DNA from 3 places in the Tenacibaculum soleae genome. Region 1 is predicted to be linked to each of the others. Evidence: riboswitches for the same ligand, from Rfam matches in the RefSeq annotation. Region 1 holds a riboswitch; each other region holds the start of a gene.

Region 1 (2,194 bases):
GGTTGGCCGCATTTGGTTTGTTAATGACGCTTACCGGAATTGTTACAGGCTTAATACGCTATAAAAAGAAACCCAAAGCTAATTTTAAAAGGTTTAAAAATATATGGTATAATCTGCATTATTATTTTGGTTTAGGTTTTGGCTTGTTTATTTGCACATGGGTATTTAGTGGTTTTATGAGTATGACTCCTTTTAATTGGGTGCCTAGCTCTTCTTTAAACCAACAGGATAAAAGTATTTGGCAAGGGCAAAACTTTACGCTAAAAAGTATTACAGATAAAGATTGGATTAATTTTAAAGAGCTAGCCTCTAAGTCAAAATTTAAAGAGATTCATTTTTCTTTATTTAATGATAATATCTTTATTGAAAAATTCAATAAAGATACTGTTGAAAATCATTGTATTACTTCGATCAATTATAATGCATCAAACGAGCAATACATTGCTAAAATAAACAGTTTTAATACCAAAGAAAAAGTAACGGAATTAATAGTACTTAACGACTATGATGCCTATTATTATGATCGGAAAAATATAAAAACATTGCCTGTTATTAAAATTATTACCAATAAAAGCAACTACTATTATATTAATCCGAAAACCAATACAGTACTCCTTAAATCTGCTCCGAAAAACAGAACAGAAAGATGGTTATATCATGGTTTACATAGTTTAGATTTTTCGTTTCTTTCAAAAAATCGTCCGTTATGGGATATTATCATGATTTTCTTACTTACAGGCGGAACAATTACCTGTATTACTGCTACAGGCCTGGGAATTAAATTTATAAAACGAAAAACTAAAAAACATTTAAAAAAAAAGAAAACATAAAAATTATAAAAGTATTGAGGTAAAAAGAAGAAAAAACTAATTATAGACTCAATCCTGTTATAAAAAATCTATATATTCGCTTCGATTTTTGGTTTCTTATTTCTTTAGTAAAATTTAGAATTATAGAATTAAAAGGGAATTTGGTGTAAATCCAAAGCTGTTCCCGCAACTGTAAAGCTTGTAAAAGGCTTCATTAATAAAAACCACTGTAGTAATTACTATGGGAAGGTAAATGAAAGCTAAGCTAAGTCAGGAGACCTGCCAATATTACAATAATTTATAATAGTAACTCTCGGGTAAAGAGTTAGAAATTATGTTTTTCATATTTTCTTTCCTTGCCTGCTTAATTTCTTTTTTAAATGCAAAAATTGATTTTACGCAGTCTGTGGATTATGTGTTTTTCACTATCCATATTCGCACAAAATAAAACAATAAAAGGTGAAATTACTGATATAAAAATTCAGTTGAATTTTAATAACATCTATAAAACTGGCACCCTATTTTCATTAAGATAATCAACTTTAACCCTCATTATATTTGGGATAAGATCATCCCTTTTCAATAAAAATAAATCTCACATATTCCTTTTAAACCATGGGTAAAAACATCGCTAATACAACACATACTTTTTTCTTTTGCGACGGAGGATCATGCCAAAAGGCAGGTAGTGAAAAAGTTGTTAGAGAGGCTAGAGCTTATTTAAGAAATAACGAGCTTTGGGATACTACCCATACCATTAAAACGAGATGTAACGGACGGTGTGAAGATGCCCCTACTTGTATTGTAAGTCCAGGTGAATTTTGGTATAAAGAATTAACCCCCGAAAAAATAACGCATATCGTAAAAGGACATTTAAATAATGAATGCCCTATAGAAACTGAATTATTATATAAAAAAGGATGGGATAAGCAAATTTCTAACAACGAAAGAGCCCCAATAACACCAAAGCCTTTTGAACTAAAGAATGATACAGAATTAGGTGCGTGTTTTATTACCAAAGGATTTAGTTCAGATCAGTATTTGTATCCGTTATTCTTATTTCTTAGAGAAAACCCAGATGGTGTAACTCTTACTATGACAAATCAAAATTCTATTGATTTTAATGATATTGAAACGTTAGAATATTCTAAAACACATACACTTGAATTATTTACTAAAACAACTTGCATTCCATTAACTATTGCAGCTGTACCAAAAGATAATAAAGAGTTACAACAAGCTAAAATTTCTAGCACGGAATATTTTTATCAAAAGGAATCGCAGCAAGTTGGTATTCGTTTTAAAAATAAATTTGGTGACGTTTTAGGCAAGATAGAGTTCGACTCTATAGCTAATAAAGGCTGGGAATATTGTAGAAAAATACA
Region 2 (2,194 bases), on a different contig from region 1:
TAACGAAAATGATTCTATAACCTTTAAAATTTGGTAAATTAAAATTATGGGAACTATTTTTGATTTTTTCTTTAAAGGTAATTTTTTTCTAAAACTCATTACCCTTTTGTATACGTTATTATTTAGTTGGATAACCAACGGACAAGTGCATGAAATTCCTAATTACAAAGCTGTAGACATTGGGTTACACAATGAAATTGTAAAAATGGACAGTATTTATTTTACCGCATACAATACTTGTGACATGAAAACCCAAGCAAATTTTTATGATAAAGATTTAGAATTTTTTCATGACAAGGCAGGTTTATCAACATCTAAAGAAAATCTTTTAAAAGCTTTAGAAAAAAACATTTGTGGTAAAGTAACCCGAACTTTAGTAAAAGGAAGTATTGAAGTTTATCCGATAAAAAATTACGGAGCCATACAAATTGGTTATCATAAATTTTATAATAATCAACAACCAAACGAAAAATCAGTTCCTAGTAAATTTATTGTAATTTGGAAACAAGAAAACAAACAATGGAAAATAACAAAAGTTATTAGCCTACATTAAAATATAGTTAACCCTAAAAAAATTAGGTCATTTGTTATAGCTAACTCCAATGATACTAATACTTGGTTTTATTAAGCCAAAGCTTTATTGCTTTTGGCTTTTTTATGCTATTTACAAAAAACACAACTTATTAAAAAACTAATTTATACTTATCCTAAATAAAAAAAGCTATTCTTTTAAAATTATAGTTACATTTGATCCCAATAAGTTCTTTACATACTTCATCAACCGGAAAGGTTTTACTTAGCTGTAGATTAATAGGGAATCGTGTGCAAATCACGAACTGTCGCGCAACTGTAAGTAACACACCAAAGGTTTTATTACTAAAAATCCACTGTTTTTTAATTAAAATGGGAAGGAAAATAAAACTGTTACAAGTCAGGAGACCTGCCTATTCCGAATTGACAATGCTTTCGCGATTTGAAGCTTTTAGTCAGACAGATGCATCTTTTACAAGCCAACTACTTGAATAGGATAGTTATGCCTTGTTTGCTCCTAAATGCATTTTCTTTCTTAATTTTTCTCTCAAAAAAGCATTGCGAAGTGCTTAAAAAAGAGCTTTTAACTAATTTATTAATCATTTAAAGTTAAAAGAAAATGCAAACGCACAATCTTGGCTATCCGCGAATTGGTAGCAACAGAGAACTCAAAAAAGCCTGCGAGCAATATTGGTCAGGCAAAATTTTAGCAGATGAATTGCTAAACGTAGGAAAAAATCTTACCATTAAAAATTGGAAAACTCAACAAAAAGCAGGAATCGATTTAATTCCTTGTAATGATTTTTCTTATTATGATCAAGTTTTAGACATGTCGTTAACCGTTGGTGCTATTCCAAAACGATACAATGAAATAGCTTTAAAAAAATCGACTAATGAACTCGATTTATACTTTGCCATGGCAAGAGGGTATCAAAAAGATGGTATTGATATTACTGCTATGGAGATGACCAAATGGTTTGATACCAACTACCATTACATAGTTCCTGAATTTTATAAAAATCAAGAATTTAAACTTTTTTCAAACAAAATCATCAACGAATTTGTAGGAGCAAAACAAGTTGGTATAAACGCTAAACCTGTAATTATTGGACTAGTTTCGTATTTACTTTTAGGAAAAGAAAAAGAAGAAAATTTTGACAAACTCGATATAGTTGAAAATCTTTTACCTGTATACATTAACATCTTAAAAGAATTATCCGCAAAAGGTGCCGAATGGATTCAATTTGATGAGCCTTTTTTAGCATTAGATATTAATGAAAAAACAAAAAAAGCGTATCAACATGTTTACGCAACGTTAAAAAATGAGTTTCCTAAATTAAAAATATTGGTAGCCACTTATTTTGATGGTTTAAAGAACAATGTATCCTTAGCAACCTCATTACCTGTATGTGCTTTACATATTGATCTAGTTCGTAACCCTGAGCAATTAGCCGATGTTTTAAATACATTCCCTGAACAGTTAAGCTTATCTTTAGGTGTTGTTGATGGTAGAAATATATGGAAAAATGATTTCGAAAAATCGCTATCTTTCATCAAAAAAGCGATTGATAAAATTGGAGAAGATCGTGTATTAATTGCTCCATCTTGCTCACTTTTACATACTCCATGTGATTTAGATTTAGAAACTGATGAAAAAACTTTA
Region 3 (2,194 bases), on a different contig from region 1:
ATTTGGGTGATACTTTATATTCACTTCCAATAAATATTGAAGTTGGCACATTAAAATCAGAGTTTAATTCTTTTCTTACTTGTAAGTTTGTAAGTAACTTTTCAAACGGTTTATATTTTATATTTCCAATAAAAGCTACCGAATTTCTTTTTTTAGTAGTTATTTGAGAGTTACTACCTGTTATGTTTTCAAAAGTTGTTTTGTAATTAAAAGATATTATGTTAGAAGGTTTGTAAGTTAATGAATAATTAGCGTGAATGGTTTTAGATTTCCCAAAACTAAAATTGTCAGCATTTTTATTATCATAATATCGATACTCTTGTGTTAAATAAGCAATATTTATTAGTTGTTTAAATTGTGATGAATAACTATAATTCCACTGTAATAAATTACGTTGATTAAAATCTTCATTTCTTTCACTACCAGCTGATGGATTAGGTAATCCATCTGAAAATAAACGATTACCATAATAGCCAGTTGTGTAAAAGGCTAATGTATTTTTTGAACTAAATTTATGAGCTATATTAAAACTAACGCCATAATTTTTATAAGTCCCGTTTTCGTTTTTTAATAAATTACCATTAGTGTCTTTATATCTATCGTCAATAAACGTATAATTATTATCAGAATAATTAACTGTAGAAGCTAATTTTACACTCCATTTTTCATCTCCAAAAGAGCTTTTAAAAAAATTAGACGTTGTATTGTAACTTCCGAAAGAAGAAAATAAATGGAACTTTTTATGCTTTTTAAAATTTAACTCATCATTTAAACGAACTGTTCCACCAATAGCTCCCGAACCAAATTCGGTACTATTACCACCACTTTGAACAATTATATTATCACTAATATTGGCTGATAAAGAATTAAAATCTGTTTGTCCGCTTCCTATTGCATTAATCGGTATCCCGTTCCATAACACTAAGGTATTAGAAGCTGAAGTTCCTCTAAATCTAGCTGTGCTAACTCCTCCATTACCATAATCTCTAAATGAAATAGGGCTATTATAACGTAAAAGATTTGTAAAATTAATTGGGTTTTTAACTACTTGTTTTTCATCAATTGTAGTTGACTCTGCACCAATACGTTTTCCAATTGTTCTTATTTTTCCGTTTACAATAACTTCTTTAAGTTTATTGACAGAAATTGTGTCTTTTTGAGAAAAAAGAGTGTTAACAAAAAATAACAAGAAGATACTTAATATTGTTTTCATAAATATACTAAACCTTTATCCCGAAAGTTTGAATTATTTAAAATCTAGGCAGGTCTCCTGGCTTGCGTCTTGTAATTGGTCTTCCCATTTATAAATAAACAGTGACTTAAAGATTAATTACAAGCTTAATAGCTTACAGTTGCGGGAACAGCTTCGGTATTTAACCGAATTCCCTTTTAATTTGATGCTATGTTGCTAAACATCAAAACCTAAAATTTTGCGCAAATGTATGTTATTTTTTTAATTATCTAATACCAATAAATCATTATAATTAGAAAATTTAACTTTTAAATTGTCTGGTATATTAAAGTTCTTAGGATGAATCATTGCTGCTAAACACGCTATTCCGTCAACTAAAGTACTTGCAGACGATTGCGTAAACATGGCAAAATCGGCAATATAAACCTCGCCATTTTTTACAGCTCTTAAAGAACTCCATTCAGGTTTATCTTCTAAAAAACGCATATCCTCCATGGTTCTTTCAATACCATAACCACAAGGAGCAATAATTAAAACTTCAGGATCATATTTTACAATTTTATCCCAAGAAATAACAATACTATCTCCTGATGGGTGCGATAATAAATCAACTCCACCAGCATACCCAATTTGATGCGGAATCCAATGTCCGCAGTTAAATAAAGGATCTATCCATTCTAAAAGCATCACACTTTTAGATTGCAGTCTGTTTGCGCGTTGTGTATCTACTATTTTATAAATACGTTCTTTTAAATCATTCACATATTTAACACCTATCTCCTCTTTGTTCATTGCCTTTGCAATTGTTAAAGCATTATCAAAAACATCTTCTAAAGAATTTGGTGTTATTGATATTAACTCTGGTGTTTTAGCTAATTTTAATGCAGATTTAGCTACAGACTCTGTATCAATCTGGCAAACATCACATACATCTTGTGTGAAAATAATATCAGGTGCGATGCTTTCTAAAACAGGTTCATCAACATAATATAAAGTACCGCC

Evidence for each region. Region 1 has a riboswitch for cobalamin ahead of Q4586_RS13335 ((2Fe-2S) ferredoxin domain-containing protein). Riboswitches for the same ligand answer to the same signal wherever they lie in the genome.
Region 2: linked by a shared signal. The riboswitch ahead of metE (5-methyltetrahydropteroyltriglutamate--homocysteine S-methyltransferase) and the one ahead of Q4586_RS13335 ((2Fe-2S) ferredoxin domain-containing protein) in region 1 are both predicted to bind cobalamin.
Region 3: linked by a shared signal. The riboswitch ahead of Q4586_RS05660 (TonB-dependent receptor plug domain-containing protein) and the one ahead of Q4586_RS13335 ((2Fe-2S) ferredoxin domain-containing protein) in region 1 are both predicted to bind cobalamin.

The regions. Positions count from the first base shown of each region.
Region 1 is NZ_JAUOSW010000012.1:9,167-11,360, forward strand. Features, by position in the region: gene Q4586_RS13330 (PepSY domain-containing protein) at 1-830, shown strand, start outside; cobalamin riboswitch at 903-1,110, shown strand; gene Q4586_RS13335 ((2Fe-2S) ferredoxin domain-containing protein) at 1,425-2,194, shown strand, end outside.
Region 2 is NZ_JAUOSW010000005.1:285,125-287,318, reverse strand. Features, by position in the region: gene Q4586_RS09580 (PspC domain-containing protein) at 1-37, shown strand, start outside; gene Q4586_RS09575 (nuclear transport factor 2 family protein) at 47-553, shown strand; cobalamin riboswitch at 771-962, shown strand; partial or broken gene metE (5-methyltetrahydropteroyltriglutamate--homocysteine S-methyltransferase) at 1,151-2,194, shown strand, end outside.
Region 3 is NZ_JAUOSW010000003.1:242,608-244,801, forward strand. Features, by position in the region: gene Q4586_RS05660 (TonB-dependent receptor plug domain-containing protein) at 1-1,213, opposite strand, end outside; cobalamin riboswitch at 1,244-1,441, opposite strand; gene Q4586_RS05665 (ABC transporter substrate-binding protein) at 1,454-2,194, opposite strand, start outside.